DNA from 4 places in the Cedecea sp. B1(4) genome. Region 3 is predicted to be linked to each of the others. Evidence: predicted binding sites of a transcription regulator. Region 3 holds the regulator's gene; each other region holds the start of a gene.
What was found. Region 3 encodes PurR, which represses purine synthesis genes. Its sites were predicted from a motif close to CANGCAAACGTTTGCNTG; they were not measured.
Positions count from the first base shown of each region.

Region 1 (3,761 bases), on a different contig from region 3:
CGCCTTGTTCAGTTGGAGGTGATTTCCGAGCCCGGCGACAGCGCCATCGACCGTATTCTTCGGCTGATTGAAGAAGCCGAGGAACGTCGCGCGCCTATCGAACGCTTTATCGATCGTTTTAGCCGGATTTACACGCCGATCATCATGCTGCTCGCGCTGCTGACCGCCGTCATCCCGCCGCTGTTCTTCGGCCAGGGCTGGGAACCGTGGATCTATAAAGGCCTGACGCTACTGCTGATAGGCTGCCCATGCGCTCTGGTTATCTCCACGCCTGCGGCCATTACTTCAGGTCTTGCCGCGGCGGCTCGTCGGGGCGCGTTGATTAAAGGCGGGGCCGCGCTGGAACGTCTCGGTCAAATCCAGCAGGTCGCGTTCGACAAAACCGGCACCCTGACGGCAGGTAAACCTCAGGTTACGGCCATAGCGGTGGAAGAAGGGACAGAAGACGACCAGCTTCTGGCGCTCGCCGCGGCGGTTGAACAAGGCTCCACCCACCCACTGGCGCAGGCCATTGTCAACGCGGCGCAACAGCGCAACTTGCCTCCTGTCGCCGCAGAAAATCACCGCGCTCTCGCCGGGGTTGGCGTAGAAGCCATCATTCAGGGCGAAACGCTGCTGCTCAGCTCCCCGTCCAAACTTGACGGCCAGACACTCAGCGAAACCTGGCAAAGGCGTATCGCGAAGCAGGAAGAAGAGGGCCAGACGGTGATCGTGGTGCTGCGTGCGGGGCAACTGCTGGGCACCATCGCCATGCGCGATACGCTGCGCAGCGACGCCCGCGAAGCGGTTACGGCACTCCACCAGCTCGGGATTCAGGGCGTAATGCTGACCGGGGATAACCCACGCGCGGCGGCGGCAATAGCCCTCGAACTGGGTATTGATTACCGCGCCAGCCTGCTCCCGGCAGACAAAGTGGCAGCGGTGAACAAACTGAATGCCACCGCGCCGCTGGCGATGGTCGGCGACGGCATCAACGATGCTCCGGCGATGAAAGCGGCGACCATCGGCATCGCGATGGGCAGCGGCACAGACGTCGCGCTGGAAACGGCAGATGCCGCGCTAACCCACAACCGTCTGACCGAACTGGCAGGTATGGTACGGCTCGCCAGAGCCACCCATAACAACATTCGCCAGAACGTGACGATTGCGCTGGGGCTGAAGGGGATTTTCCTGGTCACCACCCTGCTCGGCCTGACCGGCCTGTGGCTGGCGGTGCTGGCAGACTCAGGCGCAACCGCGCTGGTCACGGCGAACGCCATTCGCCTGCTGCGGAAGAAATAGTTTTCGAGAGATAACGGGGCGAGAAAATGCGCCTCGTTTAGTGACTCTTACGCAGCAAATAGCGGTAAGGCAGCGCGTCGGTTTCGCTGGCGACCAGCTCGTGCTCCATAAAGCGGCAAAAACCGGGGATATCGCGCGTGGTGGCCGGGTCATCGGCTATCACCAGCAGCGTTTCGCCGACGGGCATATTGCGCACGGTTTTGCGCACCATCATCACCGGCTCGGGGCAGCGCAGGCCAAGAGCGTCCAGCGTGTGGTCAGGGGTTGCGAACAAATCGGTCATAGCACTCTCAGGTCGTCAAAAACCGCGCTAGTTTACGCCGGGTAAAATCTGGCGCAAGCCGCGTGAACGATTGCGTTAAAATTAACCATTGCATTGAGAAACTAAAGCAGTATCATCCCCGCGCTTTACATTTTTGACTGGGTTCCCTCACCCCACTACTAAAAAGGCTACAACATGATGCAGTTCAGCACTCGCCAGCGCACTAATGCGCTGTTTTGGCTATCGCTTTTTCATTTGCTGGTGATCACCTCCAGCAACTATCTGGTTCAGCTTCCGGTCTCTGTCTTCGGGTTTCATACCACCTGGGGCGCCTTCAGCTTCCCGTTTATTTTCCTCGCGACCGATCTCACGGTGCGTATTTTCGGCGCTCCGCTGGCGCGGCGGATTATTTTTGCAGTGATGATCCCGGCCCTGGTGATTTCCTACGGCATCTCCTCGCTGTTTTACATGGGGAGCTGGCAGGGCTTTGAAGCGTTGCTCCATTTTAACCTGTTTGTTGCCCGTATCGCGGTTGCCAGTTTCATGGCTTACGCGCTCGGCCAGATTCTGGATGTCCATGTCTTTAACCGCCTGCGCCAGAATCACTGCTGGTGGCTGGCCCCAACAGTGTCCACGCTGTTCGGTAACGTGAGCGATACGCTGTCGTTCTTCTTTATCGCTTTCTGGCGCAGCCCGGACGCCTTTATGGCCCAGCACTGGGTAGAAATCGCCGTGGTCGATTACTGCTTCAAAGTGCTTATTAGCCTGGTATTCTTCCTGCCGATGTACGGCGTTCTGCTGAATATGCTGTTGAAACGCCTCGCAGATAAATCTGAAATCTCCGCGCTGCAGCCTGGTTAAACGCGGGCTGAATATCTTGTGTTAAGATGCAGAGATTGGCCTTTTGGCTTGCTAACGGAAAGGAAGAACGCGATGCGCAAACTGGTAAAATATGTCGGTATTGGCCTGCTGGTAGTGGGTCTTGCCGCCTGTGATAATAACGACAGCAAAACCGCCACCACCGGCGCGCCGGAAGCCAGCAGCGCCAGCGGTCAGCCAGTTGAACTGCTGGACGGCAAGCTGAGCTTTGCCCTGCCAGCGGACATGAGCGATCAGAGCGGCAAGGTGGGCACCCAGTCCAACAACATGCACGTTTATTCTGACGCAACAGGCCAGAAAGCGGTGATCGTGATTGTCAGCGACAACCCGACGAGCGACCTTGCCACGCTGGCAAAAGGCCTGGAAGAGCAGCAGCGCGCACGCGACCCGCAGCTTCAGGTGGTGACCAACAAATCCATTGAGATTAAAGGCCACACCCTGCAGCAGCTGGACAGCGTGATCTCCGCCAAAGGACAGACCGCGTACTCCTCCATCATCATTGGCAAAGTGGACGATAAACTGCTGACCATGCAAATCACGCTGCCTGCGGATAACCAGCAGCTGGCGCAGACCAACGCGGAAAACATCATCAACACCATCGTCATCAAGTAATCGCCGCGCGATACATCAATGGCTCCGCCTTCGCGGGGCCATTTTTTTCCTTCATTTTCAGACAGACTGCCGCCGTCGCCCTGCCAGGAAGGACTACACTAAAAGCACCTTTTCCCGATCGGACGTCTGCATGACAGCCCCACAACCTGATAAGACCGGCCTGCATATATTGCTCAAACTCGCGGCCCTGGTGATTATTCTCGCCGGTATTCACGCCGCAGCCGACATCATCGTTCAGCTATTGCTGGCGGTATTTTTCGCCATTGTTCTCAATCCGCTGGTGACCTGGTTTATGCGCCGCGGCCTTAGCCGCCCGCTGGCGATTGCCATCGTGGTGCTGGTCATGCTGGTGATGCTCACTTTGCTGGTCGGCGTGCTGGCAACATCGATGAATGACTTCATGGAGCAGATGCCGCAGTTCAACAAACTGCTGACGCAGAAAGTGCGTGAAATCGAGCACGCGATGCCGTTTTTGCACCTGCCGCTGTCGCCGGAACGCCTGCTGCAAAAGCTGGACTCCGACAAGCTAATGACCTTTGCCACAACGCTGATGACCGAGCTTTCCGGGGCGATGGCCAGCGTGCTTTTACTGGCGATGACGGTGATTTTTATGCTGTTTGAGGTGCGCCATGTGCCTTATAAACTCCGTTTTGCGCTGGCAAACCCCAAGCTGCATATCGCCGGCATGCACCGCGCGCTGAAAGGCGTCACCCACTATCTGGCGCTG
Region 1 covers NZ_JCAHMZ010000007.1:132,135-135,895, forward strand. The annotation lists gene zntA (Zn(II)/Cd(II)/Pb(II) translocating P-type ATPase ZntA) at 1-1,281, shown strand, start outside; gene tusA (sulfurtransferase TusA) at 1,319-1,564, opposite strand; gene ACR6JA_RS15945 (7-cyano-7-deazaguanine/7-aminomethyl-7-deazaguanine transporter) at 1,739-2,404, shown strand; gene ACR6JA_RS15950 (DcrB family lipoprotein) at 2,477-3,034, shown strand; gene ACR6JA_RS15955 (AI-2E family transporter) at 3,165-3,761, shown strand, end outside.
Region 1: the regulator PurR is predicted to act here: its motif matches at 1,624-1,641, upstream of tusA (sulfurtransferase TusA).

Region 2 (3,761 bases), on a different contig from region 3:
AGCTGTTCAACAATTTCGATGATTTCCGGAATGTGTTTGGTCGCACGCGGCTCGCTGTTCGGGCGTAAAATGTTCAGCGCGTCGAAATCTTTGTGCATTTCGACGACCATGCGGTCGACCAGCGCCACAAAGTCTTCGCCATTTTCATGGGCGCGCTTAATGATTTTATCGTCGATGTCGGTGATGTTACGCACGTAGTTCAGCTCATAGCCGAGGGAACGCAGGTAGCGCGCCACCACGTCAAACGCAACAAAAGTACGGCCATGGCCGATGTGACAGAGATCGTAAACGGTGATACCACACACGTACATGCCTACCTTTCCGGCATGAATAGGTTTGAATTCCTCTTTTTGGCGAGTCAGTGTATTAAATATTTTTAACATCAGGGGATTCCATGTAAGCGTGTGGAAGAATACTCCCGGTTATCTTACCCGATTATTTTCCCCGACGGCAGTCTGCTTTGCATTACTGACTATGATGTAGCGTTATGCTATAACAGCGTGCTGGTACGACGGCACCGTTTGCCGCCGTACTCTCTGACACTCATAGGATGCAAGCATGGTTACTTTTCACACTAATCACGGCGACATCGTCATCAAAACTTTTGATGATAAAGCGCCTGTTACCGTTAAAAACTTCCTGGACTACTGCCGCGAAGGCTTCTACAACAACACCATTTTCCACCGTGTGATCAACGGCTTTATGATCCAGGGCGGCGGTTTCGAACCGGGTATGAAGCAGAAAGCGACCAAAGACACCATTCAGAACGAAGCGAATAACGGCCTGAAAAACACCCGCGGTACGCTGGCAATGGCTCGTACCCAGGCTCCGCACTCTGCTACCGCACAGTTCTTCATCAACGTTGCCGACAACGACTTCCTGAACTTCAGCGGCGAAAGCCTGCAGGGTTGGGGCTACTGCGTGTTCGCAGAAGTGGTCGAAGGGATGGACGTGGTTGAGAAAATCAAAGCCGTTTCCACCGGCCGCAGCGGTATGCACCAGGATGTACCGAAAGAAGACGTTATTATCGAAAGCGTGACCGTCAGCGAATAATGTCGACGCTGTTTATTGCAGATTTACACCTCTGCCCAGAAGAACCGGCGATTACCGCCGGTTTTCTGCGTTTCTTATCCGGTGAAGCCCGCCAGGCGGATGCGCTCTACATCCTTGGCGACCTGTTCGAAGCCTGGATTGGCGACGACGCCCCGGAGCCACTCTACCAGCAAATCGCCGCAGCGATTAAAGCGGTGGTTGATGCCGGCATTCCCTGCTATTTCATTCACGGCAACCGGGACTTTTTACTCGGCAAGCGCTACGCCAAAGCCAGCGGCATGACGCTGTTGCCGGAAGAAAAACTCCTCGATATTTATGGCCGCAAAATCCTGATCATGCACGGCGACACGCTGTGTACCGACGACGAAGGCTACCAGGCGTTTCGCCGCAAGGTTCATCAGCCGTGGCTGCAGAAGCTCTACCTTGCCCTGCCGCTGTTTATTCGGCAGCGTATCGCCGACCGTATGCGCGCCGACAGCCAGGCGGCGAATAATATGAAGTCGCTGGAGATCATGGATGTGAACCCGCAGGCGGTGGTCGACACCCTCACCCGCCACAATGTTCAATGGCTGATTCATGGGCATACCCATCGCCCGGCGATTCACGAACTTGAGGCTAACGGGCAACCCGCTTTCCGCTGCGTGTTAGGCGCATGGCATAAAGAAGGGTCGATGATAAAAGTCACGCCGGAAAACGTCGAACTGATTCATTTTCCTTTCTGACCTAAAAGCCCGCTTTTTTGCCGATTCGTTAACCACGCAACCGTTTTCCTTGCCGGAAGTTCGTGCTATTCTCTGAGCCCTTCTGATACGGGCGCCCGTCGCCCGATGATGTCTGCACACCCACAGGAGTTTTGAGACGCATGTCTTCTGAGCACACCCCGGCGCGTATCGCCATTGTTATGGGTTCCAAAAGTGACTGGGCCACCATGCAGTTCGCCGCTGAAATCCTTACCGCCCTGAATGTCCCTCACCATGTCGAAGTCGTCTCCGCCCACCGCACGCCGGATAAGCTTTTCAGCTTCGCCGAGCAGGCCGAAGCCAATGGCTACCAGGTGATCATCGCCGGAGCCGGGGGCGCAGCGCACCTGCCGGGTATGCTGGCCGCGAAAACCCTGGTCCCGGTGCTGGGTGTGCCGGTCCAAAGCGCTGCTCTTAGCGGCGTGGACAGCCTTTATTCTATCGTCCAGATGCCGCGCGGCATTCCGGTCGGCACGCTGGCCATAGGTAAAGCCGGAGCCGCCAACGCCGCCCTGCTGGCCGCGCAGATCCTGGCCCTGCATGACGCAGACCTGAGCCAGCGCCTGGCAACCTGGCGTCAAACCCAGACCGACGAAGTGCTGGATAATCCGGACCCACGGAGTGAAGCATGAAGCGCGTCTGTGTCTTAGGTAACGGCCAGCTGGGGCGCATGCTCCGCCAGGCCGGTGAGCCGCTGGGCATCGCCGTTTACCCTGTCGGGCTGGACGCCGAGCCGGAAGCCGTGCCGTTCGCCCAAAGCGTGATCACCGCCGAGATTGAGCGCTGGCCGGAAACCGCGCTCACCCGCGAACTGGCGCGCCATAACGCCTTCGTTAACCGCAATATCTTCCCGATCATCGCCGACCGCCTGACGCAAAAGCAGCTGTTCGATAAGCTCGGCCTAGCCACCGCGCCGTGGCAGTTGCTTTCCGGCAGCCACGAATGGCAGGACGTGTTCAGTAAGCTGAGCTCTCTGGCTATCGTGAAGCGCCGCGTGGGTGGCTACGATGGCCGCGGCCAGTGGCGCTTACGTGCCGATGAAACCGACCAGCTGCCGGCAGAGTGCTACGGCGAATGCATCGTCGAGCAGGGCATTAACTTCTCCGGCGAAGTTTCTCTGGTAGGCGCGCGCGGCCACGACGGCAGCACGGTGTTCTACCCGCTAACTCACAACCTGCACCAGGACGGCATTCTGCGCACCAGCGTTGCCTTCCCACAGGCTAACGCCGAACAGCAGCGCCAGGCCGAAACCATGCTCACCGCCATCATGCACGAGCTGGGCTACGTCGGGGTGATGGCGATGGAGTGTTTCGTCACGCCAGCCGGCCTGCTGATCAACGAGCTGGCCCCGCGCGTACACAACAGCGGGCACTGGACGCAAAACGGCGCTTCAATCAGCCAGTTCGAGCTGCACCTGCGCGCCATCGTGGATTTGCCGCTGCCGCAGCCTGTCGTTAATGCCCCGTCGGTGATGGTGAACCTGATAGGCACCGACCTGAACTATGCCTGGCTGAAGCTGCCGCTGGTGCACCTGCACTGGTACGACAAAGAAGTTCGTCCGGGCCGCAAAGTCGGGCATCTCAACCTGAACGACAGCGACACCGGCCGCCTGAGCGCCTCGCTGGAAGCTCTGGTTCCCCTGCTCCCGGCCGAATACGCCAGCGGCATTGCCTGGGCGCAGAGCAAACTGGTGAAGTAAAACCGCACCTCATCTGACCCTCTGTTTGACTTTAGAGGGTCAGACCATTTTCCCCCTTCCCCTTTCCTTTGCCCGACCAGAAGCGCACAATTCCCCCGTTTCGCCGCTTCAGACTAAGGTTATGCCATGGAAAAACGCCCCAACACGCAGGACTACGACCGCCTGCTGCTCAACGACATCCCGCTGATTGACGTTCGCGCCCCGGTAGAGTTCGCTCAGGGTTCAATGCCCGCTGCCCATAACCTACCGCTGATGCTGGACGACGAGCG
Region 2 covers NZ_JCAHMZ010000004.1:189,130-192,890, reverse strand. The annotation lists gene cysS (cysteine--tRNA ligase) at 1-383, opposite strand, end outside; gene ppiB (peptidylprolyl isomerase B) at 559-1,053, shown strand; gene lpxH (UDP-2,3-diacylglucosamine diphosphatase) at 1,053-1,775, shown strand; gene purE (5-(carboxyamino)imidazole ribonucleotide mutase) at 1,916-2,425, shown strand; gene purK (5-(carboxyamino)imidazole ribonucleotide synthase) at 2,422-3,492, shown strand; gene mnmH (tRNA 2-selenouridine(34) synthase MnmH) at 3,619-3,761, shown strand, end outside.
Region 2: the regulator PurR is predicted to act here: its motif matches at 1,809-1,826, upstream of purE (5-(carboxyamino)imidazole ribonucleotide mutase).

Region 3 (3,761 bases):
ACGGCCTGAATAAAGCGCAGCACCAGCAGCGTGGTGGCATCCTGCACCCAAAGCATCCCGATACAGCCGACGGCAAACATGACCAGGCCAATCAACAGCACAGGTTTACGCCCGAAGCGGTCGGAAAGCGGGCCCCAGATTAGCTGGGCGAAAGCAAAGCCAGCGAGGAACAGGCTCAGGCTGGCACTCACGGCGGAGGCGGTGGTACCCAGATCTTGTTGAATGGCGGCAAAGGCGGGCAGGTACATGTCGGTGGCCAGGAAACCCAGCACGCTCAGCCCCGCAAGCCAGATAAGAAATCCCTTTGATGGTTGCATATTTCACTCTTGATTTTGATAGCAGGTTAACGGGGCAGGAGTCTACGGAGTGCAAAACCGCTTGTGAAACGCTAATATTTGCAAATTGCATTCAAATTTTTTGCAGGCAGAAATATGTGGTCTGAATATTCGCTGGAAGTGGTTGATGCCGTGGCGCGAAACGGCAGCTTTAGCGGTGCGGCCCAGGAGCTGCATCGCGTGCCCTCTGCCATCAGCTACACGGTGCGTCAGCTTGAAGAATGGCTGGCCGTACCGCTGTTTGAACGGCGTCATCGGGACGTTGAGCTGACCGCCGCCGGGGCGTTTTTTCTCAAAGAAGGTCGGTCTGTTATCAAAAAAATGATGGCAACGCGCCAGCAGTGCCAGCAGATAGCCAACGGCTGGCGTGGGCACCTGTCCATTGCGGTAGACAATATCGTTAAACCTGAGCGTACTCGTCAGCTGGTGCTGGATTTTTATCGTCATTTCCCGGATATCGAGTTAAGGGTTTCCCAGGAAGTGTTCAACGGCGTGTGGGATGCGCTTGCCGACGGGCGAGTTGAGGCGGCGATTGGCGCCACGCAGGCTATCCCGGTCGGGGGGCGTTACGCATTTCGGGACATGGGGGCGCTAAGCTGGCGCTGTGTGGTTTCCGCTGACCATCCGCTTGCGCAACGGGAAGGTATCATTCTGGATGATGACATTCGTCCCTGGCCATCCCTTGTGCTAGAAGACACATCCCGTTCGTTACCCAAGCGCATTACCTGGCTGCTGGACAACCAGCGCCGCGTGGTGGTGCCGGACTGGGCGTCGGGGGCGGATTGCCTGACGGCGGGATTATGCATTGGTATGGTGCCGACACACATTGCCCAGTCGTGGCTCGTCAGGGGCGACTGGAAAGAGTTGATGCTGGAGAATCCATTCCCGGACGCGGCCTGCTGCTTAACCTGGCGGCAGGATGATGCTTCGCCCGCTTTGAGCTGGCTGCTGGACTATTTGGGTGACAGTGAGACGATGAATCAGGAGTGGCTGCAGGAGCCGGGTAACATATTCCCGGCCCCCGAAGAGGCTTAGCGGCGGTAATCGCGGAACGGGCCGTCGGCCACCGAGCGGCGTTCAATCAGACGAGGATGGACTTCAATCGTCTGCGACTCTTCGCGCTTATTAATGATGCGGTCGAGCAGCATGTTAAACGCCGTTTCGCCCAGGCGCTCTTTCGGCTGGTGGATTGTGGTCAGCGCCGGAGAGAAATAGCGGGCGTTGCGCACGTTGTCATAGCCAATGATAGAAATGTCCTGCGGCACGCGCAGCCCCATTTCGTCTGCGGCGCAAATTGCACCCATCGCCATAATATCGCCGCCGCAGAAAACGGCGGTAGGGCGATGCGGCTGGTTAAGCAGTTGCTGCATGGCGCGATAACCAGACTCTGGTTCGAAATCACCCTGAACCACCCAGTTATCCGGCACTTTGATATTGGCTTCTTCAAGCGCCTTCAGGAACCCTGCATGGCGGCCGCCGCCGGTATTTCGCTCCAGCTGACCCGGAATAGCACCGATATCGCGATGGCCACGTTCAATCAGGTAGCGGCCCGCAAGGTAGCCGCCGTGGAATGCGTTATCGACCACGGAATCGGTAAAGTCCGCACGAGCTTCGCCCCAGTCCATCACCACCATCGGAATATGGCGGTACTCTTCCAGGGTTGAAAGCAGCGTCTCAGGGTATTCGGAACACATGACCAGCAGCCCGTCCACGCGTTTTTGCGCCATCATGGACAGGTAAGCGCGCTGCTTTTCAAAGTTGTTGTGCGCGTTGCCCAGAATCAGGGTGTAGCCCTTGGCGAAACAGCTGTTCTCAACGGATTCAATAATTTCCGCAAAATAAGGGGCTTCGCTTGAGGTGGCAAGCAGGCCGATAGATTTGGTGTGGTTGACCTTCAGGCTGCGAGCCACGGCGCTTGGCGAATAGTGCAGCTCTTTGATGGCTGCCCAGACGGCGTTGCGTGTCTCTTCCGCCACAAAACGGGTCTTGTTAATGACATGTGACACAGTGGTAGTGGAAACGTTTGCGCGCTTCGCTACGTCCTTAATCGTTGCCATTAGATGTCACTCCAGACCATATCGTAAACTCCTGATAACTCATGTGTTAAACGTTTGCCTTCGCTAACTCCTGGGGCAACACGTTGGTTGCAGGCCTGTCGGGGATGCGACATACAGCGGGAGGAGGGCGTTGCCGGGCGATACGCGGTAAATTAGCGAAGGATTTTGGCTTATCCCGGGGCAAAGTGGAAGAGGGAAAACCGATATCTGTGCAAATCCAGCAGGATTTTTATCGCTAATTGTGGGAAAATCACCCCACATACACTTTGTAGGGAAATAAAAGGAGCTTACGATGAGTACCGATCTGAAGTTTTCCGTGGTGACTACGGTTATCGTACTGAGTCTGATTGTTGCCGGGGCGCTAACCGCCGTCCTGCACTGATTTACAAAGGGCCGCTTTCGCGGCCCTTCTCGTATATAGAAGAAAAGCGTTGCTTCCCTCCTTCGTGACTAACCGTTAAAAATCAGCCTGCCAGGTTTTGCGCAACAAATTCCCAGTTGACCAGCGCCCAGAAGTGGTCGAGATAAACCGGGCGCGCATTGCGGTAATCAATGTAGTAGGCATGCTCCCATACGTCCACGGTCAGCAGCGGTTTTGCTCCGGTTGTTAACGGGGTGCCTGCGTTAGAGGTCGAGACGATTGCCAGGCTGCCGTCGCTCTTTTTCACCAGCCATGTCCAGCCGGAGCCAAAGTTTTTGATGGCCGCTTCGGTGAACTGCTTTTTAAAGGCTTCCACGCTGCCAAAAGCGTGGTTGATGGCTGCCAGCACGTCACCGGTCGGCTCCCCGCCGGCATTCGGCGCCAGGCAGTGCCAGTAGAACGTATGGTTCCAGACCTGGGCTGCGTTATTGAAGATCCCGCCGTCAGATTCTGTCACGATCTCTTCCAGCGTTTTACCTTCAAACGGGCTGCCTTTGATCAGATTATTCAGGTTAGTGACGTAGGTCTGGTGGTGTTTGCCGTAATGGTACTCGAGGGTTTCGGCTGAGATATGCGGTGCCAGCGCATCTTTGGCATAGGGCAGGGCGGGTAGTTCGAACGACATGGCTTCACTCCTTGTTATTTTGCTTCACAATATAACTACATTTTGTGTGGTCATAAGGTTAGCAAATTACGAGAGTGCAAAAAAGCGCAATGAAACAACAAAATAAAACAGCCCGTTGCCGGGCTGTTTTATTTTAATCAGTCTGATTAGCCCGAAAGGGCGCGATAAGATTAACGAATAGTTTTTGGCGTCATGACCCGGCGGGCGCCGACGTAATGGCGCTGCCAGTAATCTTCGCTTAGGGAGGTGATCTGAATATCGCGGCCGCTGCGCGGGGACTGAATAAACTTCCCGTTGCCAACGTAGACGCCAACGTGATCGGC
Region 3 covers NZ_JCAHMZ010000001.1:489,362-493,122, forward strand. The annotation lists gene punC (purine nucleoside transporter PunC) at 1-317, opposite strand, end outside; gene punR (DNA-binding transcriptional activator PunR) at 432-1,370, shown strand; gene purR (HTH-type transcriptional repressor PurR) at 1,367-2,392, opposite strand; gene cydH (cytochrome bd-I oxidase subunit CydH) at 2,685-2,774, shown strand; gene sodB (superoxide dismutase [Fe]) at 2,857-3,438, opposite strand; gene ACR6JA_RS02460 (C40 family peptidase) at 3,609-3,761, opposite strand, start outside.

Region 4 (3,761 bases), on a different contig from region 3:
GACAGCCGCTGCCTGGACTCCTCAAGCTGTTCAACCACAACCGACAGGAAGTAAACCGCCCAGGGTGTAATCAATAGACCAAAGAAGATAGAGCGGACAACGTCGATACTTTCAACCTGGCCGCTCAGCAGCATGGTGACGGCCATTTGCACCACCATCGCCAGCACGACCAGCGCCGAGGCCAGCAGTAGGGAGAAGCGCACCAGCCCCAGCTTCACCATAAGATCAACGTAATACTGCGCCAATAACCGAATTTGCTTCATGGAACGATTCCTTCGCCTTGGATGCGCTAAATATACCGCAAAAAGGAACCGGGCTCAGGATTTACGAAAGAACTGAGAGATCCCACGGCGTACCCAGCGCTGACCCCTGCGCCCCGTGCGTCCGCAAATACCTGTCGATATCCACCATCGCGGCCCAGCGGTTCTCACACCATAAAGGCGCAAGCAAGGTTGGGCGCCGGGCATTAGCCGAAATACGATGGAACACGATATCAAGCGGTGTATGGCGAATCATTTCTCCCGCGGTGACGACATACTCATCCAGCGCGATCCCCTCAAGGCGACCAGCCCGCCAGCTTTTGGCCATTATGCTGCCGTCAACGATATGCAAAGGATGCAGCTTCAGGCCGTCCACACCGGTTCCAACCACTTTCTCCAGCGTGTCCATACATTGCCGCTGGCCTTCACCCGGTAAACCGACAATCAGATGGCTGCAAACTTTTAAACCTCTCGCTCGGGCCCGGCGGGTAGTTTCCTGATAACAGGCAAAATCGTGCCCCCGGTTGATACGGTGCAGCGTTTTGTCATTCGCCGTCTGTAACCCCAGCTCCAGCCATACCTCATAGCCCTGTGCATGATAATCGCTTAGCAAATCCAGCACGCTGTCGGGCACGCAGTCAGGCCGGGTACCGACGCACAGCCCCACGATGCTGGTCTGGCTCACCGCCTGCTGGTACATCGACCGCAACACCTGCACTTCAGCCCAGGTGCTGGTATAGGCCTGGAAATAGGCCAGATAACGCTGAGCACGGTTCACCCGGCTGGCCTGGTGTGCGAGCTGCTCAGCGATGGAATTGTGCTGCTGCGCTTCGTCAGCGAAAGAGGCCACGTTGCAAAAAGTACAGCCACCGCGCCCGATAGTCCCATCGCGATTGGGGCAACTGAAACCACCATGCAGCGTGAGTTTATGGACTTTTTGCCCATAGCGACGAGAGAGATCGCCGCCAAACATATTGACTAATTTCTGTAACTGCATAATCTGATGGGCCGTCCCGAAAAAGGGACCTAGCCTGCCATTTTCTTCTCGCACCGGCGATGACCTGGATCAATCGCTTCGGCGCAGCCTTATCTATTGCATATAAACTCAAAATAAGTGCAACTCTATTCACACAGCGCTTGATTACTTTTCCTTATGACGCTGCCCTTTATTTAAAGAATATGACGAACGGTGAAAAACAGTGTCATGCTGCACTCTGCGGGGGTTAAGCAGCATATCATGCTGGCAATATCATTCATGCCAGCATGGTCTGGAGTTTCACGGCCTTTCGGATAGTGAGGACGATCACATAACACTCGGCGTTCACGGTTGTCCCTCCACAGCCAAAAAAGCAAAAAAAACCATTAAATTCATTAAATTAAGCCACTCTTAGTACGATTCCGTATAAATAAGAATGCCATTTGACCTGTGTGCTCTTTCCCGATAAGTTGGAAATCCGCTGGAAGCTTTCTGGATGGGTTCTGTGCCCATCATATTTATGCAGTAATTGAGATTCCCTCTAAAGCAAGTCCTCAACACTTGTGACACCGGATGCGTTGGACATTAAGAGGGCGACACGCGAGGCAAGCGTATGATGCGCAAACCCCGTCGCCATGCCCTTGCTGCGTCCACGCGCAAACGGTTGGGAGTAACGTAGAGCCTGGGGAGGTTCACTGATATGTTGTACGATAAATCCCTTGAGAAGGATAACTGTGGTTTCGGCCTGATCGCCCACATAGAAGGCGAACCTAGCCACAAGGTAGTGCGTACCGCTATTCACGCGCTAGCCCGTATGCAGCACCGTGGTGCCATCCTTGCCGACGGTAAAACCGGCGACGGTTGTGGCCTGCTGCTGCAAAAACCCGATCGTTTCTTCCGCATTGTTGCAGAAGAGCGCCACTGGCGTTTGGCCAAGAACTATGCCGTTGGCATGATTTTCTTGAACCAGGATGACGCGCTTGCCCGCGCCAGCCGCCGCATTGTTGAAGAAGAGCTGCAAAACGAAACTCTGTCTATTGTTGGCTGGCGTGAAGTGCCGGTGAACAAAGACGTGCTCGGTGAAATCGCCCTCTCCTCTCTGCCACGTATTGAACAAATATTCGTTAACGCCCCGGCGGGCTGGCGCCCTCGCGATATGGAACGCCGCCTGTTTATCGCCCGTCGCCGTATCGAAAAACGTATCCAGGAAGATAAAGACTTCTATATCTGCAGTCTGTCCAACCTGGTGAACATTTATAAAGGTCTGTGTATGCCGGCTGACCTGCCGCGCTTTTACCTGGACCTGGCGGACCTGCGCCTGGAATCGGCCATTTGTCTGTTCCACCAACGCTTCTCCACCAACACCGTGCCACGCTGGCCGCTGGCTCAGCCGTTCCGCTATCTGGCGCACAACGGCGAAATCAACACCATCACCGGTAACCGCCAGTGGGCGCGCGCCCGTACCTATAAATTCCAGACGCCGCTGATCCCCGATCTGCACGACGCCGCACCTTTCGTGAACGAAACCGGCTCCGACTCCAGCTCCATGGATAACATGCTTGAGTTGCTGCTGGCGGGCGGGATGGATATCGTGCGCGCCATGCGTTTGCTGGTTCCACCGGCATGGCAGAACAACCCAAACATGGATCCTGAGCTGCGTGCCTTCTTCGACTTTAACTCCATGCACATGGAGCCGTGGGATGGCCCAGCCGGGATCGTGATGTCCGACGGACGTTTCGCCGCCTGTAACCTGGACCGTAACGGCCTGCGTCCGGCGCGCTACGTGATCACCAAAGACAAGCTCATCACCTGCGCCTCTGAAGTCGGGATCTGGGACTACCAGCCGGATGAAGTGGTTGAGAAAGGCCGCGTTGGCCCGGGCGAGCTGATGGTTATCGACACTCGCGTCGGGCGTATTCTGCACTCCGCTGAAACCGATGCCGAGCTGAAAAGCCGCCATCCGTATAAAGAGTGGATGGAGAACAACGTTCGCCGCCTGGTGCCGTTTGAAGACCTACCGGATGAAAAAGTGGGCTCGCGGGAGCTGGACGACGATACGCTTGCCAGCTATCAGAAACAGTTTAACTACAGCAGCGAAGAGCTGGATTCAGTGATCCGCGTGCTGGGCGAGAATGGTCAGGAAGCCGTGGGTTCAATGGGCGATGACACCCCATTTGCCGTGCTTTCCAGCCAGCCACGCATTATTTACGACTATTTCCGTCAGCAGTTTGCGCAGGTGACCAACCCGCCAATCGATCCGCTGCGTGAAGCCCACGTCATGTCCCTGGCCACCAGCATTGGTCGCGAAATGAACGTCTTCTGTGAAGCAGAAGGCCAGGCGCACCGCCTGAGCTTCAAATCGCCGATTCTGCTGTGGTCTGATTTCCAGCAGCTCACCACGCTGGAAGAGGAACACTATCGCGCCGATACGCTCGACATCACCTACGACGTGACCGAGAAGTCGCTGCACGAAACGGTGATGGCGCTGTGCGACGAAGCTGAACGCATGGTTCGGAATGGCACCG
Region 4 covers NZ_JCAHMZ010000006.1:508,460-512,220, forward strand. The annotation lists gene arcB (aerobic respiration two-component sensor histidine kinase ArcB) at 1-263, opposite strand, end outside; gene mnmL (tRNA modification radical SAM protein MnmL/YtqA) at 325-1,257, opposite strand; gene gltB (glutamate synthase large subunit) at 1,937-3,761, shown strand, end outside.
Region 4: the regulator PurR is predicted to act here: its motif matches at 1,890-1,907, upstream of gltB (glutamate synthase large subunit).